2 regions of the Microbacterium sp. JAI119 genome follow, and region 2 is predicted to be linked to the other one. Evidence: predicted binding sites of a transcription regulator. Region 2 holds the regulator's gene; the other holds the start of a gene.

Region 1 (8,271 bases), on a different contig from region 2:
CGACGATGCGGTCGGCATCCGTGATGGTGGAGATGCGCTGGGCGACCACGATCTTCGTGACGTGCGGGAGTTCCCGCCACAGCGCTTGGCGGAGCCGCGCGTCTGTCGTCAGGTCGAGAGCGGAGAACGAGTCGTCGAAGACGAGGATCTTCGGCTGGTGCACGATCGCGCGGGCGATCGCGAGCCGCTGACGCTGACCGCCGGAGACGTTCGTGCCGCCCTGGGCGATGCGGGAATCGAGACCGTCCGGCATCTCCTCCACGAAGTCACGACCCTGTGCGATGTCGAGCGCGTGCCACAGCTCTTCGTCGGTGGCCTCCTCACGGCCGTAGCGCAGGTTCGACGCCACGGTGCCGGTGAAGAGGAACGGACGCTGCGGCACCAGGCCGATGCTGTCCCAGAGCGACTCGACGTCGGCCTCGCGCACGTCGGTGCCTCCGACGTGCACGGATCCGCCCGAGACGTCGAAGAGCCGAGGGATGAGGGAGATCAGCGTCGTCTTGCCCGAACCGGTGGAGCCGACGATCGCGACGGTCTCGCCCGGCTGGGCGGCGAAGCTGATGCCCGTGAGCACCGGCGAGTCCGCCCCGGGGTAGGTGAACTCGACATCGTCGAGCGCCACGGATCCGGGAACCGGGAACTCCGTGACGCCGTTCTCCGGACGCACGAGGGTGGACTCGGAGTCGAGCACTTCGCCGATGCGCTCGGCCGAGACTGCGGCGCGCGGGATCATCATCGCCATGAAGCTCGCCATGATGACGCCGCCCATGATCTGACCGATGTACTGCATGAAGGCGAACAGCGTGCCGACCTGCACCGTGCCGTTGTTCACCTCGATACCGCCGAACCAGATGACCGAGACGACCGTGACGTTGAGGATGAGCATGAACAGCGGGAACAGCAGCACGAAGAGCGAGCCGACCTTGCGGCCCACGACCATGATGTCGGTGTTCGCCCCGCGGAAGCGCTCCTCCTCGATGCGCTCGCGCACGAAGGCACGCACCACGCGGACGCCCGTGAGCTGCTCGCGCATGATGCGGTTGACGTTGTCGAGCTTGCCCTGGTAACTGCGGAACAGCGGCACCATGCGGCCGATGACGAGGGCAGCCAGGATGAGCAGCAGCGGCACCGAGACGGCGATCAGCCAGCTGAGTCCGACGTTGGTCTGGACCGCGAAGAAGATGCCGCCGATCGCGAGCAGCGGCGCCGTGACGAGCATGGTCGCGCCCATCATGGCCAGCATCTGCACCTGCTGCACATCGTTCGTGTTGCGGGTGATGAGCGAACCGGCACCGAACTGCGACACCTCACGCTCGGAGAAGCCGCTGACCTTGCCGAAGACGTCGGCGCGGATGTCGCGCCCGGCACCCATCGCTGCACGCGCGGCGAAGTAGGTCGCGGTGACCGAGGCGATGATCTGCCCCAGCGAGACCGCGAGCATGAACAGACCGGTGCTCCAGATGTACCCGGTGTCGCCCCGGGCGACGCCCTTGTCGATGATGTCGGCGTTCAGGCGCGGGAGGTAGAGAGTGGCTGCCACGCTCGCGAGCTGGAACACCAGCACGGCGAGCAGCAGCCATCGGTATCGGGAGAGATAACGGAGGAGGATTTTTCCCAGCACAGGCGGACTTTCTAGGAAGGATGAAACGGCGGATTTCTCGGCAGACGGATGCCGACCGACAATCGGCCACAAGACAGAGTGCCACGATCCGCGGACATTCGTATCCCCCTCATGGTGGACCTTCGCTCACAGCGAACCGCTTCCCGCCCCGATCTACGGTTTCTGCACGCGGGCGAACAAGTGCGGCTGATTGCAGCGCACTGCGGAACCGCGACCCGCCCTGACCCCGAGGGCTCAGAACAACGTGGGCTGCGGGACGTAGTCGCGCGCGGGGGCGCCGGCGTCGGGTGCGAGCTCGGCGAGCGTGGGCGGGTTCCACTTCGGATCGCGGTCCTTGTCGACGATCTGCGCTCTGATGCCCTCGACGAGGTCGGGATGCTCGTTCACGAACCACATCACGCGACGGTACTCGCCCTCCAGCGCCGCGCGGAGCCCCGGCAGGTCGCGCGCCTCGCGGACGGCGTCGAGCGTCACGGTGAGCCCGGTGGGCGCGAGGTCTTCGAGCAGGTCAGCGGTCGCCGCCGCCTCCGTCGTCCCCTGAGCCTTCAATCGTTCGACGATCTCGCTCACGGTGGGGGCGGAGAAGGCCTCATCGATCCACGCGCGCGCGTCCGGGAGCTGCGAGGCCTCCGGGGTCTCGTCGAACAGCAGCACGATCTCACTGGGACCGGTCGGGTCGGCACGGAAGGCGAGGGCCTCGCGCAATGCGTCCAGACGGTCGGATGGCACGAAGTGATCCGCGAAGCCGAGGTAGACGGCATCAGCGCCGCTCATGGTGGATCCGGTGAGACCGAAGTACTCGCCCAGGCGCCCAGGAGCGCGGCCGAGCAGCCAGGTTCCCCCGACGTCGGGAGTGAATCCGATACGGGTCTCCGGCATGGCGAGCTTGGAGCGTTCCGTGACGATGCGGATCGCGGCGTGGCCGGCCAGCCCGATGCCACCACCCATCGTGATGCCGTCGGCCAGTGCCACCACGGGCTTGGGATACTCGGCGATCATGGCGTTCAAGGCGTACTCCGCACGGAAGAACTCCGCCGTCTGGTCAGCCTGACCCGCGACGATCTGCGCGTGCAGGGCCCGCACGTCACCGCCCGCGCACATGCCGCGCTCTCCTGCCCCGTCGATCAGCACGATCTGCACATCGGTATCGTCGCGCCAGGCATCCAAGGCCACAGTGAGGCTCTCGATCATGTCGACGTCGAGAGCGTTGATCGCCTCGGGACGGTTGAGGGTGAGTCGTCCGAGCGCGCCTTCGGTGCGGACGAGGACGCGGTCTGCAGCGTGGGATTCGGTCACGATCGCCAGGCTACCCCTTCCGGATGGGCGGTATTCCGCGCGAAATGCGGGATCCGACAGGCTTTTCCGGCAGGATAGGGAGGAACTGTTCAAATGCGACGAGAGGTCACGGATGCCTGAAGGACAGGTGCTCGAGTTCACGCACGTGACGAAGCGCTTCAATGAGGTGACCGCCGTCTCGGACTTCTCCGCGCGCGTGGAGCCCGGTGCCGTGACCGCCTTCCTCGGCCCGAACGGTGCCGGCAAGACCACCACGCTGCGGATCCTCCTCGGCCAGGTGCGCGCCACCTCGGGCACGGCGACCGTCGGCGGCACGGCGTACGCCGAACTGCGGCAGCCGTTGCGCACCATCGGATCCGTGCTCGAGGAGACGGTCTACCGCCCTCGACGCACCGCCGAGCGTCAGCTGACCATCGCCGCCAAGGCGAACGGCATCCCCCTGGCCCGCGTCGGCGAAGTGCTCTCCCTGGTCGGCCTCGAGGGTGAAGGCAGCTCCCGCATCGGGGGCTTCTCCCTCGGCATGCGTCAGCGGCTCAGCGTCGCCCACGCCCTGCTGGGCGATCCCGGCGCGCTCGTGTTCGACGAACCGGCCAACGGACTCGACCCCGAGGGAATCCGCTGGATGCGACTCCTGATGCGTCGCCTCGCGGACGAAGGGCGCACGGTCCTCGTGTCGTCGCACGTCCTCAGCGAAGTCGAGCAGGTCGCCGACAACGTGCTCGTGCTCTCGAAGGGCACGCTCGTGCTCTCCAGCGGGATCGAGACTCTCGCCGACCCCAAGGGCGGATCCGTCATCGTGGACGCCGCGGACCGCAGCGCGCTGACGACCGCGCTGCAGGAGGCCGGCTTCGACATCGAGGTGCTGCGTTCGGGCCTCACGGTGCGCGGCGGAGACGCCGGCACGGTGGGAGCGGTCGCCGCCGACGCGGGCATCGCCCTGAGCACCCTCGTCCAGCGAGGGCCGACACTCGAAGACGTCTTCATCGACCTGATGCGAGGTGGCCGGTTCGCCCCGAGCATCTCGGCGACGCCACCGCAGCTCGCTGCGACGGCCCCCGAAGACACCGCAGCGGAGGTCACCGCGGCGGAGGACATCGCTTCCGAAGACACCGCTTCCGAAGACACCGCAGCGGAGGTCACCGGGGCGGAGACCTCCGTGGCCGGGCCGGCTCCGGCCGACTCCGTGGTCGCGATCCCGGTGGCAGCCGCTGCCGCCTGGGCGGCTGAGGCCGCAGCCGCCCCTGCGGGCGAGGCCCCTGTCGACGACCTCGCCGCATCCGTGGACACGGGCGACCGCTCCGAGCACACGTCGGACGAATCGGACGCGCCTTCGTCCGACGCCTCGGCTTCGACGGACGAAGCTCCTGCCGCCGAACACGACGCGGAGCATGCGCAGGCCGAGCAGGCACCCTCCGAGGAGTCTCCGGAACGATCGTTCGATGAGATCCTGTTCGGCTCCGCCGCACCGGCCGAGGCAGCAGGCGATCAGGCAGCGGATCCGGCGAACGGAAACGAGCACCACAGCGGTGTCGAGGTCTTCGCCGATCTTCACGACGCACCCGAATCGACGGACACCGACGAGTCCGACGACCAGCTCGGCGCAGGCCCCACGGACGACGATGCTCTCGCGTCCACCTCCGACGAATCCGAATCCGAATCCGACTCCGACTCCGACTCCTCCGACGATGTCGCTGCTGTCACTGCCGACGACGAGGATCCGCGCTCCGCGGCGGTGAGCTCCATGCTCGCGGCGGCTGCGCGCGCCTACTACGAGGACGAACCCAGGGATTACCCGCTGAGCGCCGAGAACCAGACGGCCGAGGAGCAGCACGGCGAAGGCGGCGTCTCCGACGAGGGCGCGCACTGGACCGTCGCATCCACCGGTGTCATCGACACGGTGCCGCTGGCCGCATCGACGGATTCCGAAGAGGCGGGCGACACCGCCGCATCCGAAGCTGAGGAGCCGGGCGCTGAGGAGTCCCCCACGGAGGAGGCCCCCACGGAGGAGTCCCCAACCGAGGAGTCGCCCACCGAGGAGTCCCTGCCCGACGGGTTCGGCGCTGACGAACACGGCACCGAGCAGTCCGGAACCGCCGGTGCCGGCGAGCAGAGCGAGCCTGACGACGAACACCGTCACGACGAGCACGGTCACAACGAACACGGTCGCAACTGAGCGACTCGGCTGACGACGAACGCCCTCCGGCCTCTCGGCCCGGAGGGCGTTCCGCATTCAGAGGCGGGTCGACCGTGGATTCATAAGCCTGAGCCGCCTCGCGTCAGGCAGGCCGAGGACGGATGACCGGACGACGGCGTCCCTTCGAGACCGGCACAGGCGCGGTCGCCACGATCTCCTCGACGTTGGCGGGCTCATCCGACACGTCGAGTCGCAGAGCCTGCGTGAGCGCGAGCCCGTGGCTCGTGGTGAGGATCAGGCGGCGGTACTGCTCGTCGCCCTCGAGATCGATCACGACGCTCGGACGACGGCGACGGATCAGCACGAAGTCGAGGCTGCCCGCGGCCTTCCAACTGCCGGCAGCGAGGACGCCGGGGATGTGCGTGCCGGGGTTCGGCACGCCACGGAGCCAGGTCCAGGCATCTTCGGTCAGCTGCACCTTGGCGATGGTGTCGCGCGCGATCCGGAGGTTGTCACGGTGGAAGGTGGCGGCACGTTCGATCGGCGAGAGCACGACCTCCAGTTGCGTCTGGTCCAGCAGCAACGTCACCATGTCCCCCAGTCTGCCAGCGTGGCCCTGCCAGTTGTCTGGAAGTTGCTCACAGGAACGCAACGATCCCTTGTCGATCAGCACCAGTCATCCACATCCCCTTCCTCTATTCGAACATATGTACTATACTCGACTCATGCCTCCCTCCACGAACGACATCGATCAGCGCGAGTCGCTGCTCGACGCGTGGGTGGAGAAGCGCCGACGCATCGCGATCCTCGAGGCAGAAGCGTCTGCGCTGCTCGCCGATCGTCTGCGGCTGCAGGAAGAAGATGTCCACGAGCAGCCGCAGCACCGCGAGGCGATCCACCGCTCGATGATCGCCGAGTACTCGGCGGCCGGTCGCGTGTCGAAGGGCAGCATCGAGTACGCCTTCACAGACGCCCTCTTCCTCGAAGCCGAGCACCCGGTCGTCAGAGACGCGTTCCGACGCGGCGCGATCAGTGCGGCACACGTTCGGGAGATCGTGCGCGAGGGCGCCATCGTGCGGCAGGCCGTTCGCGATGGTCGGGCCGCCACCGAGGCGCTCACCCTGTACGACACTGCCGCACTCGTCGTCGCGGAGCAGGATTCTCCCGCACGCACCCGCGCGATGGTGCGCCGCGTCGCGTCGTCCCTCGCCTGCGAGACCGTGGTCGAGCGCCATCGGCGGGCCTACGGGGAGCGGTCAGTCACGCTCCGGTCGCTCGACGACGGCCTCGCGCTGCTGCAGGTCGTGCTGCCGGAGCATCTCGCCCACGCGATCCTCGACCGACTGACCCGGCTCGCACAGCACGTCATCGCCACACGAGGCGACCATCCCTCTTCGGGCGATGACACACCGGCGCTGTCCTCGGACGACCTCGACTCGGGCGCCGATCGGGTCTTTCTGCAGGACCTGCGAGCCGACGACTCCCATCGCGAAGACCCTGTGCTCAACAGCCACCCGTACGACAGCGAGCCACCCTGCGGACCGGACACCGGCGACGCACGCGTCGACGCCCACGTCATCTTCGGCGACGGAGACACCTTCACGACGGATCCGTCACTCGGTGCCCCATCCGCCCCGACCGATGAGCGAGGCATCGATGCGGTCCGCACCGACCTGCTCAGCGACCTGCTCCTGACCACGGATCCCTCTGCTGCGGCGGGCACAGCTCTGGAGGGCATCCACGCCCGCATCCAGGTCACGATCGCTGCCGAGACGCTGGCCGGAATCGACGAACGGCCTGCCGAGCTCGACGGCATCGGTGCACTGCACCCCGACATCGCCCGCGACCTCGCCGGACGCAACGGCGGCTGGTCCCGCCTCTTCCTCGACCCCGCCGGCATCGTGACGGCCACAGCCGCCTACGCCCCGACGGCGGCGATGCGGCGGCACCTCCAGGCCAGAGACCAGCACTGTCGATTTCCCGGGTGCCGCACACCCGTCCACCGGTGTCAGATCGACCACAATCACGACCATGCGAAGGGCGGAGCGACGTCGATCGACAACCTGAGCCACTTCTGCGTCGGGCACCACGCGCTGAAGCATCCCGACATCGCCGAGAAGCACCGATGGCGAGCGAGACAGACCCCCGGCGGCGACATCGAGTGGACCAGCCCGCTCGGCCGGTGCTACACCGACGCATCACCGCGCCGCGTCATGTTCGTCTGACCGCGGTCCCGAACGAGCCCTCACGGACGCGCGGTCACGAACGCGCGGTCCTGGGACGCGCCCTCACGAACGCACAGTCACCAACGCGCGGTTATGGACGAGCAGCTGCGGCCGCAGCGGCCGCGGCAGGAAGAGCGGCTTCGATCTGCTGCAGCTCGTCCTCACCGTGGGCCGCGGTCAGGAACCACGCCTCGAAGACGCTCGGGGGAAGCGCCACCCCCTGCTCACGCAGCGAGTGGAAGAACGGCGCGTAGCGGAACGACTCCTGAGCCTGAGCTTCGGCGTAGTCCCTCGGCGCCGACGCCCGGAACGAGGCGTTGAACAGGTTGCCCGCGGTGGCCACCGCGTGCGTCACGCCGGCGTCGGTGAGGGCCGCGTCGAGGGCGGTAGAGACTCGAAGAGATGCGGCGTCCACCGTCGCGTAGACCTCCGGTGTCGCGAGCCGCAGCGTCGCGAGACCCGCTGCGACCGAGAGCGGATTCCCCGAGAGAGTGCCCGCCTGGTAGACCGGCCCGAGGGGAGCGAGCAGATCCATGACATCGGCTCGACCACCGAGCGCGGCCAGGGGCATGCCTCCACCGACAACCTTGCCGAACGTGAAGATGTCCGGCAGGTAGTACTCGCCCGCAGCTGCCTGCAGACCCCAGAACCCTGCCGGGTGCACCCGGAATCCGGTGAGCACCTCATCGAGGATCATCAACGCTCCGTGGGCGTGGGCAGTCTCCGCGATCAGACGGTTGAAACCGGGCAGCGGGGCCACGACGCCCATGTTCGCGGCCGAGGCTTCGACGATGACCGCGGCGATGCGCTGGCCGTGCTCGGCGAACACCGCAGCCAGCGCCTCGGGATCGTTGTACCCGATCACGAACGTCTGCGCCGCGATCGGTGCCGGGACACCTGCCGACCCCGGAAGCGCGAGCGTCGCGACGCCGGAACCTGCTTCGGCGAGAAGGCCATCCGAATGCCCGTGATAGTGACCGGCGAACTTCACCAAC
Region 2 (8,271 bases):
ACCAGGTCGGGCGTGGACATGTCGAAGGACATGCTCCACGTGCCGTCGGCCGACGGAGACGCCGAGAACAAGTTCGCGGACGAGCTCGCATCCTCCCCCGGCCCCGGTGAGCACTGCCCGTCCGCGCAGAACTGGAGGTCGGTCGCCGCCGGGAAGGCGCTCACGTCGACGACGACCGTGCTGATGTAGGCGATCGCCGGGCACGCGTTGACCACGCAGCCGGAAGTGCCGGCGACGGCGCCTCCGAGCAGCACGACGGCGGCGAGGGCTCGCAACAGAGTCCGGGGCATGTCCCCGAGCGTAGCGAAGCGGTTCAGGCGCTGCGGCGGAGCTTCACGGTGAGGGAGTCGACGAGCACGGCGATCCGGTCGTCCGATGCCCAGCGAGACGCGAGACGCGAGAGCACGGCGTCGAGCACCTCGCGTTCGAGTCCGTCGACCAGCTCGAGGACCACGATGAGCTCGGGCCCGCGCAGACGGGCGTCGGGGTCCCCGGAAGCCACAGCCACGTCGATGACGGCCAGTTCGTGGGCCACGCTCTCCTGCAGCGCCGTGAACACCTCGGTCGACAGGAAGCTCGGCTCCCAGCGCTGCTCCTGAGCGATCGCCCACACGGCAGGACGCCGGATGACGAACTCGGTGTCGGACGTCGGGTCGAGCACGATCAGGTCGGTGTCCTCCGACGAGGCGGCCAGCGCCGCGCGGATAGCCTCGACGGGGATCGGTCGCGCCGTCGGGTCCCACGCCTGCATCGCCTGGACCGACGAGAACACCGGCTGCACGCGCCGACCATCCGGAGCCGCGACCGTGACGATGGAGAGCTCCTGCGTCTTGTCAACGGTGAGGCCGTTGGGGGCGATCCCCTCCTCCCCCTTCTCCGCGATGAGGGGCACCAGCACACGGGCGGCACGGAAAGCGTCGACGACCTCGGACTGGCTGCCCTGGCCGGCGCGGAAGCGCAGCAGCGCCGCCAGCAGCGCGGGGTCGGCGGAACCGTCGTCCGCGGCGTGCGGATTCGACTCGAAGCTGCGCCCCTCCCACGGGACGCCTGCTGAATCGCCGTGGTTGTGCGGCTCGGGGCCGCACGCGTGCGCGTCAGTCTCCTGCGACATCCAGTGCCTCAGCCAGCGTGAAGGCGCCGGCGTAGAGTGCCTTGCCGACGATCGCGCCCTCGACGCCCAACGGCACGAGGTCGCGGAGCGCGGCGATGTCGTCCAGGCTCGAGATGCCGCCTGACGCGACCACCGGCTTCGGGGTGCGAGAGGTGACCTCACGGAGAAGGTCGAGGTTCGGACCGCGGAGGGTTCCGTCCTTCGTGACGTCGGTGACCACGTAGCGGCTGCAGCCGGCGTCTTCGAGGCGGTCGAGCACCTCCCAGAGGTCCCCGCCCTCCTTGGTCCATCCGCGGGCGGCGAGCGTCGTTCCGCGCACATCGAGACCGACGGCGATCGCCTCGCCGTAACGGCCGATCACGTCGGCAGCCCACTCCGGATTCTCCAGCGCCGCCGTGCCCAGGTTGATCCGCGTCGCGCCGCTCTCCAGAGCCGCCTCCAGCGTCGCGTCGTCGCGGATACCACCCGAAAGCTCGATGTTCACGCCCTTGAACTGCTTGATGACCTTGCGCAGGATCGGCGCGTTGCTGCCCCGACCGAAGGCCGCGTCGAGGTCGACCAGGTGGATCCAGGAGGCGCCCTGCGACACCCACTCCCCTGCGGCGTCCAACGGGTCGCCATAGCTGGTCTCGGTTCCGGCCTCGCCCTGAGTCAGTCGGACGGCCTTGCCCCCGGCGACATCGACCGCGGGAAGGAGCGTGAGCGAGGGGGACTGCGCGAAGTCGTTCATGGGGTCCTTGGATCGGGAAGCTCTTCGGCCCGGTGCGGGCACGAGAACCGAGGGTAGTCCGCCGGGCGGCGGGGAACAAAACGGGTGACGCCGGCGGGCGTCGTCAGAGACTCTCGACCCAGTTGCGCAGCAGCTGGATACCTGCTTCGCCGGACTTCTCCGGGTGGAACTGCGTCGCCGACAGCGGGCCGTTCTCCACGGCGGCGAGGAAGGGATCGCCGTAGGTCGTCCAGGTCAGGACGGGTTCCGGGAACGGCGGAATGACATCGAGCTGCCAGGACTGGGCGGCGTAGGAGTGCACGAAGTAGAAGCGCTCCTGCTCGATGCCGCGGAAGAGCACGCTGTCGGAACCGGGCGCGACGGTGTTCCAGCCCATGTGCGGAAGCACCGGCGCGTTGAGCTCGGTGACGGCTCCGGGCCACTCTCCGAGCCCTGCGGTATCACGCCCACGCTCGACGCCGTGCTCGAACAGCACCTGCATCCCGACGCAGATGCCGAGGACGGGACGGCCACCGGCCAGACGGCGGTCGATGATCTCGTCGCCTCCGTGCGCACGCAGGGCATCGCGAACCGCCTGGAACGCGCCGACGCCGGGAACGACCAGGCCGTCCGCCTCGAGGGCGGTGGTACGGTCGCGCGTCAGCACGGCGTCGGCACCGGCAGCCACGAGAGCCTTGACGGCCGAGTGGACGTTGCCCGACTCGTAGTCGAACACCGCGACGCGAGGAGCCGACGTCACAGCGCGCCCTTGGTGGACGGAATGCCGTCGACGAGCGGATCCAGCGCCTTCGCCTGACGGAACGCACGCGCGAACGCCTTGTACTCCGCTTCCGCGATGTGGTGCGGGTCGCGGCCGCCGAGCACACGCACGTGCACCGTGAGAGCGGCATTGAACGTGATGGCTTCGAAGGAGTGGCGGACGAGCGACCCTGTGAAGTGTCCGCCGATCAGGTGGTGCTCGAACCCCTCGGGCTCCCCCGTGTGCACGAGGTACGGGCGGCCCGAGATGTCGACCACGGCCTGCGCGAGCGCCTCGTCGAGGGGGACGAGGGCGTCTCCGTACCGGGAGATGCCGGACTTGTCGCCGAGGGCTTCGAGGATCGCCTGTCCGAGCACGATTGAGACGTCTTCCACGGTGTGGTGTGCGTCGATGTGGGTGTCACCCGAGGCGCGCACGGTGAGGTCGGTCAGCGAGTGCTTCGCGAACGCCGTGAGCATGTGGTCGAAGAAGGGCACCGAGGTGTCGATGTGGCTGACGCCGGTCCCGTCGAGGTTCAGCTCGAGCTCGACGGTGGACTCCGACGTGCGGCGCACACGGCTCGCGGTGCGCGGGGTCGGTGCGGAAGTGCTCATGAAGCCGATCCTATCGAGGCAAGAGCATCAAGGAACGCGGTGGTCTCGGCCTCGGTGCCCGCGCTCACCCTCAGGTGTCCTGGGATGCCGACATCGCGTACCAGCACCCCCTGGTCGTACAGCTGCTGCCAGGTGGCCTTCGGGTCGGAGACTCCACCGAACAGCACGAAGTTCGACCAGGATTCGTGCGGCTGGTAACCCAGCGCCTCGAGAGTCGCCGTGATGCGGTCGCGCTGCTCGACGATCTCCTCGACCATGCCGAGCATGACGTCGGCATTGCGCAGCGCCGCGATGGCCGCCGCCTGGGTGAGTGCGCTCAGGTGGTACGGCAGACGCACCAACCGCAGCGCGTCGATGAACGCCGGGTCGGCCGCGAGATACCCGACACGGGCTCCGGCGAACGCGAAGGCCTTGCTCATCGTGCGCGAGACGGCCAGACGCGGCCGCCCCTCGAGCAGCGTCAGTGCGGAGACCGCGTCATGCGGCGCGAACTCCTGGTAGGCCTCGTCGACGATCACTATGCCCCTGGCAGCCTCATACACCGCTTCGATGACGTCGAGTCCGAGCGGCGTGCCGGTGGGGTTGTTGGGAGAGCAGAGGATGACCACGTCCGGCTCGGCGGCCCGCACCTGCTCGGCCGCCTCCTCCGGAGTGATGGTGTAGTCGGGCTGACGCGTACCGGCGATCCACCGCGCACCGGTGCCCTGCGCGATGAGCGGGTACATCGAATAGGTCGGCGCGAACCCGAAAGCCGTGCGACCAGGGCCTCCGAAGGCCTGCAGGATGTGCTGGAGCACCTCATTGGACCCGTTGCCCGCCCAGATCTGCTCGGGGACGAGACCGTGGCCCAGGTACTCCGCGAAAGACTCGCGAAGCGTGGTGAACTCACGATCCGGGTAGCGGTTGACATCACGGATCGCGACGGCGATGTCATCGAGGATGTCGCTCGCCACCGCATCGGGGATCGGATGCGTGTTCTCATTCACGTTGAGCGCGATGGGAAGCGGCGCCTGTGGAGCACCGTATGGCTTCAATCCGCGGAGATCGTCACGTAGCGGGAGATCGTTGAGGGAGAGGGTCACCCTTCCCATGCTATGCGGCGCTTGAGGTTGATGACGCAAAGTCGCCCGCCCCAGGAACTCCTCGTCTGAGCCCTCCGCCGGATCAGCGCGCGTACTGAGCCGGGATCGCCAGAGTCTGCCCGATCTGCAGCTCCCCGCCGCGCAACAGGTTCATCCGGCTGATGTCGCCGATCACATCGCGCGGGTCGGCGTCGGGCGCGACGCCGGTGGCGATGGACCAGAGCGTGTCACCGGGCATGACGGTGACGGTCTCGACGCCGACGGATGCGGTGTCGGCACCCGACGCGACCGCGCTGCCGCCGCTGAGCGCCGCGAACGCGATGCCGGCGGCGAGGGGCACCGACGCCAGGGCGAGCAGTACAGCGCGACCGCGCGTCGTCAGCCGGAGTCTCGTCGAAGGACGGGGCGATGCCGGGATGACTGCTGCGGTGCTGAAGCCGATGCTGCTCATGTGGTGCTCCTTAGCCTGTCCCGGAGCGGTGAGGCTGCCGGGGAAGTTGGCGTAGCGTTCGCATTCACGACTCGGCCGGGAGCCGGGAATGCGAAGCTACGTACCGAAGATATCTTCGAGTTCGAACATCTGTCAAGTATTCTTCGAAACCACACCGGGGAAAGAGGCCGACACGCTCGAACAGATCTTCCAGATCGGCCCGATTCTCGGATACGGTTTCGATAAGGACACCCCACCACGGGCCTCCGACATTCGAAGAGGGACGTCGGATCACGCACTGAAGGAGCACCATGAGCGAGAACTCTGCCGCCGAGTCGGAGGCACCGCGCACGCGCCGCCGGAAGAGCCTCAGCCCGAAGCAGATGGCGATCCTCGAGGTCATCCAGAACTCGATCGCGAACCACGGCTATCCGCCGAGCATGCGCGAGATCGGAGACGCCGTCGGTCTCAAGTCCCTCTCCAGCGTCACCCATCAGCTCGGACAGCTCGAGCTGAGTGGCTACCTGCGCCGCGACCCGGGGAAGACCAGGGCGATGGAGGTGCTCATCGATCTGCCGGGCGCCAGCACCGAGAACCCGGCCGACGTCGCGACTCCCGTAGGCGACGCCGCGCTCGTCCCCCTGGTGGGACGGATCGCCGCCGGCGTGCCGATCACCGCGGATCAGCAGGTCGAGGAGATCTTCCCGCTCCCCCGCCAGTTGGTGGGCAAGGGCGACCTGTTCATGCTCAAGGTCTCCGGCGAGTCGATGATCGACGCCGCCATCTGCGACGGCGACTGGGTCGTGGTCCGCTCCCAGAACAGCGCGGAGAACGGCGAGATCGTCGCGGCGATGCTCGATGGCGAGGCGACGGTCAAGGTGCTGCGCCGCCGGGACGGCCACACCTGGCTCCTCCCCCGCAACTCGGCATTCGAACCCATCCTCGGCGACGAGTCCGTCGTCCTCGGCAAGGTCGTGGCGGTGCTCCGCGCCGTCTGACCCTCGATCCGGTCAGCGCGGATCGGGCCTGGTCGTGTCGGTGACCGTCTTCCCTTCGCGCGCTTCCACAGTGGTCGGGCCCACGGCGTGGCCGCACACGCGGTGCGACGCCGCATAGGCTCGAGACATGTCGTCGTCCCCTTACGGTTCCTGGTCATCCCCGTTCTCCGCCGCCTCGGTCGCCGCGTCTTCACCGCGCATCGACGGCGCCCGTTTCGTCGGCTCGGAGATCTGGTGGGGCGAGTCGGTGCCGGCCCAGAAGGGCCGCGTGACGGTGCGGAGCTCCTCCGGAGCCGAGATCCTCCCCTCCCCCTGGAGCGCACGCTCACGTGTGCACGAGTACGGCGGGGGTGCGTGGACGGCGGACGAGCACGGCACGCTCTACTTCGTCGACGCGAACGACCAGCGGGTTCATCGTCTGAGCGTGGGAGGCGAGCCCGTTGCTCTCACCCCTCCCGGGCCCTCCCACGGCGGCCTGCGTGTGCAGTCCGGTCGACTGCTGGCCGTGCGCGAAGACCTCTCCCGCACGCCGCATCTCCGAGCGATCGTCGAGATCCCGCTCGACGGCTCCGCAGCCGAGGATGCGTCCGCGATCACGGTGATCGTGCAGGGCGATGGCTTCTTCGCCCACCCCGCGCTCTCCCCCGACGGCACCCGCGCCGCGTGGGTCGCGTGGGACAGGGGCCGCATGCCGTGGGAGGACGCGCACGTGCAGGTCGCCGAGGTCGGTGAGGACACTCCGCGCACGATCCCCTCACGGGCGGCGCTGCAGCCGGAGTGGCTGAGCGACTCGGAGCTGCTCTTCGCCGATGATCCGGGTGGGCGCTGGGCCCTGCAGCGCATCTCCCTGGACGGTGTGGTCCCGGTCGGCACCGCACGGCAGGTCTCACCCTCGGACGCCGACACGGGCTATGGACTCTGGGTCCTCGGCAACCGCTGGTATCAGCTGCTCGACGACGGCCGCGTCGTCGCCGTCCGGACGAACGGGCGCGACGAGGTCGTGGTGATCGATACCGACGATGCTGCCGACGACCGCGTCGACGTCATCTCGTTCCCCGGAGACGGCCATGTGAGCGTCGACGATGTCGACGGCACCCGCGTGCTCCTCTCCGGCAACGGTTCGCGTGCGAACGCCGGGCTGTGGTGCGTCGACGTCGTATCGGGTGCCACCGTGGCGGTGCGCGGCGGCGAACCGGTCGATCCGCAGTGGATGCCCGCTGCGATGCCGATCGAGATCCAGGGCCCGCACGGAGAGGTGCACGCGTTCGCGTACCCGCCGGCGAACCCGCACGCGACGGCTCCCGATCACGAGCTCCCGCCCTACATCGTCCTCGTGCACGGGGGGCCGACGGCGCACGTCACCGGGGCGGCGTCCGAGGCGATCGCGTTCTACACGAGCCGCGGCATCGGCGTGCTCGACGTGAACTACGGAGGTTCCACGGGGTACGGCCGCTCGTACCGTGAACGTCTCGACGGCCAGTGGGGCATCGTCGATGTCGACGACGTGATCGCCGCGGCCCGCGGTCTGGCGGACGCGGGCCTGGCCGACCCCGACCGGATCGCGATCCGCGGCGGGTCGGCCGGCGGCTGGACCGTGCTGTCGACGCTGGTGCGGGGCGGAGCCTTCGCTGCCGGGATCAGCCGCTACGGGGTCGCCGATCTGCGCATGCTCGTCGCGGAGACCCACGATTTCGAGGCGTCGTACATCGACGGTCTGGTCGGCCCCCTCCCCGAGCACGAGCACCTGTACGTGGAGCGTTCACCGCTCACGCACGCCGACCGGATCGACGCGCCCGTGCTGCTGCTGCAGGGCGGCGAGGATCGCGTGGTTCCGCCCTCGCAGTCCGAGGCGATCCGAGACGCGCTCGCGGCACGCGGAGTCGACCACGAGTATGTGCTGTACCCCGCCGAGGGGCACGGATTCCGCAGCGCCGACACGATCGTCGACGCCCTCGAGCGCGAGCTGACGTTCCTCGGCCGTGTGTTCGGCTTCGAGCCGCGTCTGTGAGGGCGGCTTCCCCCGCGAGGGTCACTCCCCCACGCGGTTGCGCAGACGCATGGCGCGGTCGGCTTCGCGGGTGTCCTGACGCTCACGCAGGGTCTGTCGCTTGTCGTACTCGCGCTTACCTTTGGCGAGGGCGATCTCGACCTTGGCGCGACCGTCGGAGAAGTACAGCTTCAGCGGGATGAGGGTGTATCCCCCTGCCGAGACGGCGTGGGCGATCTTCGCGATCTCCTCACGGTGCAGCAGCAGCTTGCGGATGCGCTTGGCCGAATGGTTCGTCCAATGCCCCTGCGAGTACTCCGGGATGTGCACCGAGTCGAGGAAGACCTCGTTCCCCTTGACGAACGCGTAGCCGTCGCTGAGGTTGGCTCGTCCCTGACGCAGCGACTTGACCTCGGTGCCGGTGAGCACCATCCCCGCCTCGTACGACTTCTCGATGGCGTAGTCGTGACGTGCGCGACGATTGGTCGCGACGACCTTCTCTCCGCGTTCCCTGGGCATGATGCTCTCCTGTTGCCGTGATGAGCCCGATCGATCGATCCGACCGCGCAGCCTTTCAGGC

What was found. Region 2 encodes LexA, which represses DNA repair genes until DNA is damaged. Its sites were predicted from a motif close to TCGAACANNTGTTCGA; they were not measured.
Region 1: HDC31_RS01715 (HNH endonuclease signature motif containing protein) is a predicted target of LexA. The motif match lies at 5,751-5,766, and genes of this name have one in related genera.

What each region holds. Positions count from the first base shown of each region.
Region 1 covers NZ_JACCCK010000001.1:377,155-385,425, reverse strand. The annotation lists gene HDC31_RS01735 (ABC transporter ATP-binding protein) at 1-1,621, opposite strand, end outside; gene HDC31_RS01730 (enoyl-CoA hydratase/isomerase family protein) at 1,856-2,917, opposite strand; gene HDC31_RS19990 (ATP-binding cassette domain-containing protein) at 3,030-5,090, shown strand; gene HDC31_RS01720 (hypothetical protein) at 5,194-5,643, opposite strand; gene HDC31_RS01715 (HNH endonuclease signature motif containing protein) at 5,777-7,276, shown strand; gene HDC31_RS01710 (glutamate-1-semialdehyde 2,1-aminomutase) at 7,368-8,271, opposite strand, start outside.
Region 2 covers NZ_JACCCK010000002.1:33,099-41,369, forward strand. The annotation lists gene HDC31_RS10985 (hypothetical protein) at 1-290, opposite strand, end outside; gene HDC31_RS10990 (SseB family protein) at 314-1,111, opposite strand; gene priA (bifunctional 1-(5-phosphoribosyl)-5-((5-phosphoribosylamino)methylideneamino)imidazole-4-carboxamide isomerase/phosphoribosylanthranilate isomerase PriA) at 1,095-1,841, opposite strand; gene hisH (imidazole glycerol phosphate synthase subunit HisH) at 1,945-2,580, opposite strand; gene hisB (imidazoleglycerol-phosphate dehydratase HisB) at 2,577-3,194, opposite strand; gene HDC31_RS11010 (histidinol-phosphate transaminase) at 3,191-4,276, opposite strand; gene HDC31_RS11015 (LysM peptidoglycan-binding domain-containing protein) at 4,359-4,727, opposite strand; gene lexA (transcriptional repressor LexA) at 5,018-5,704, shown strand; gene HDC31_RS11025 (prolyl oligopeptidase family serine peptidase) at 5,832-7,712, shown strand; gene smpB (SsrA-binding protein SmpB) at 7,734-8,210, opposite strand.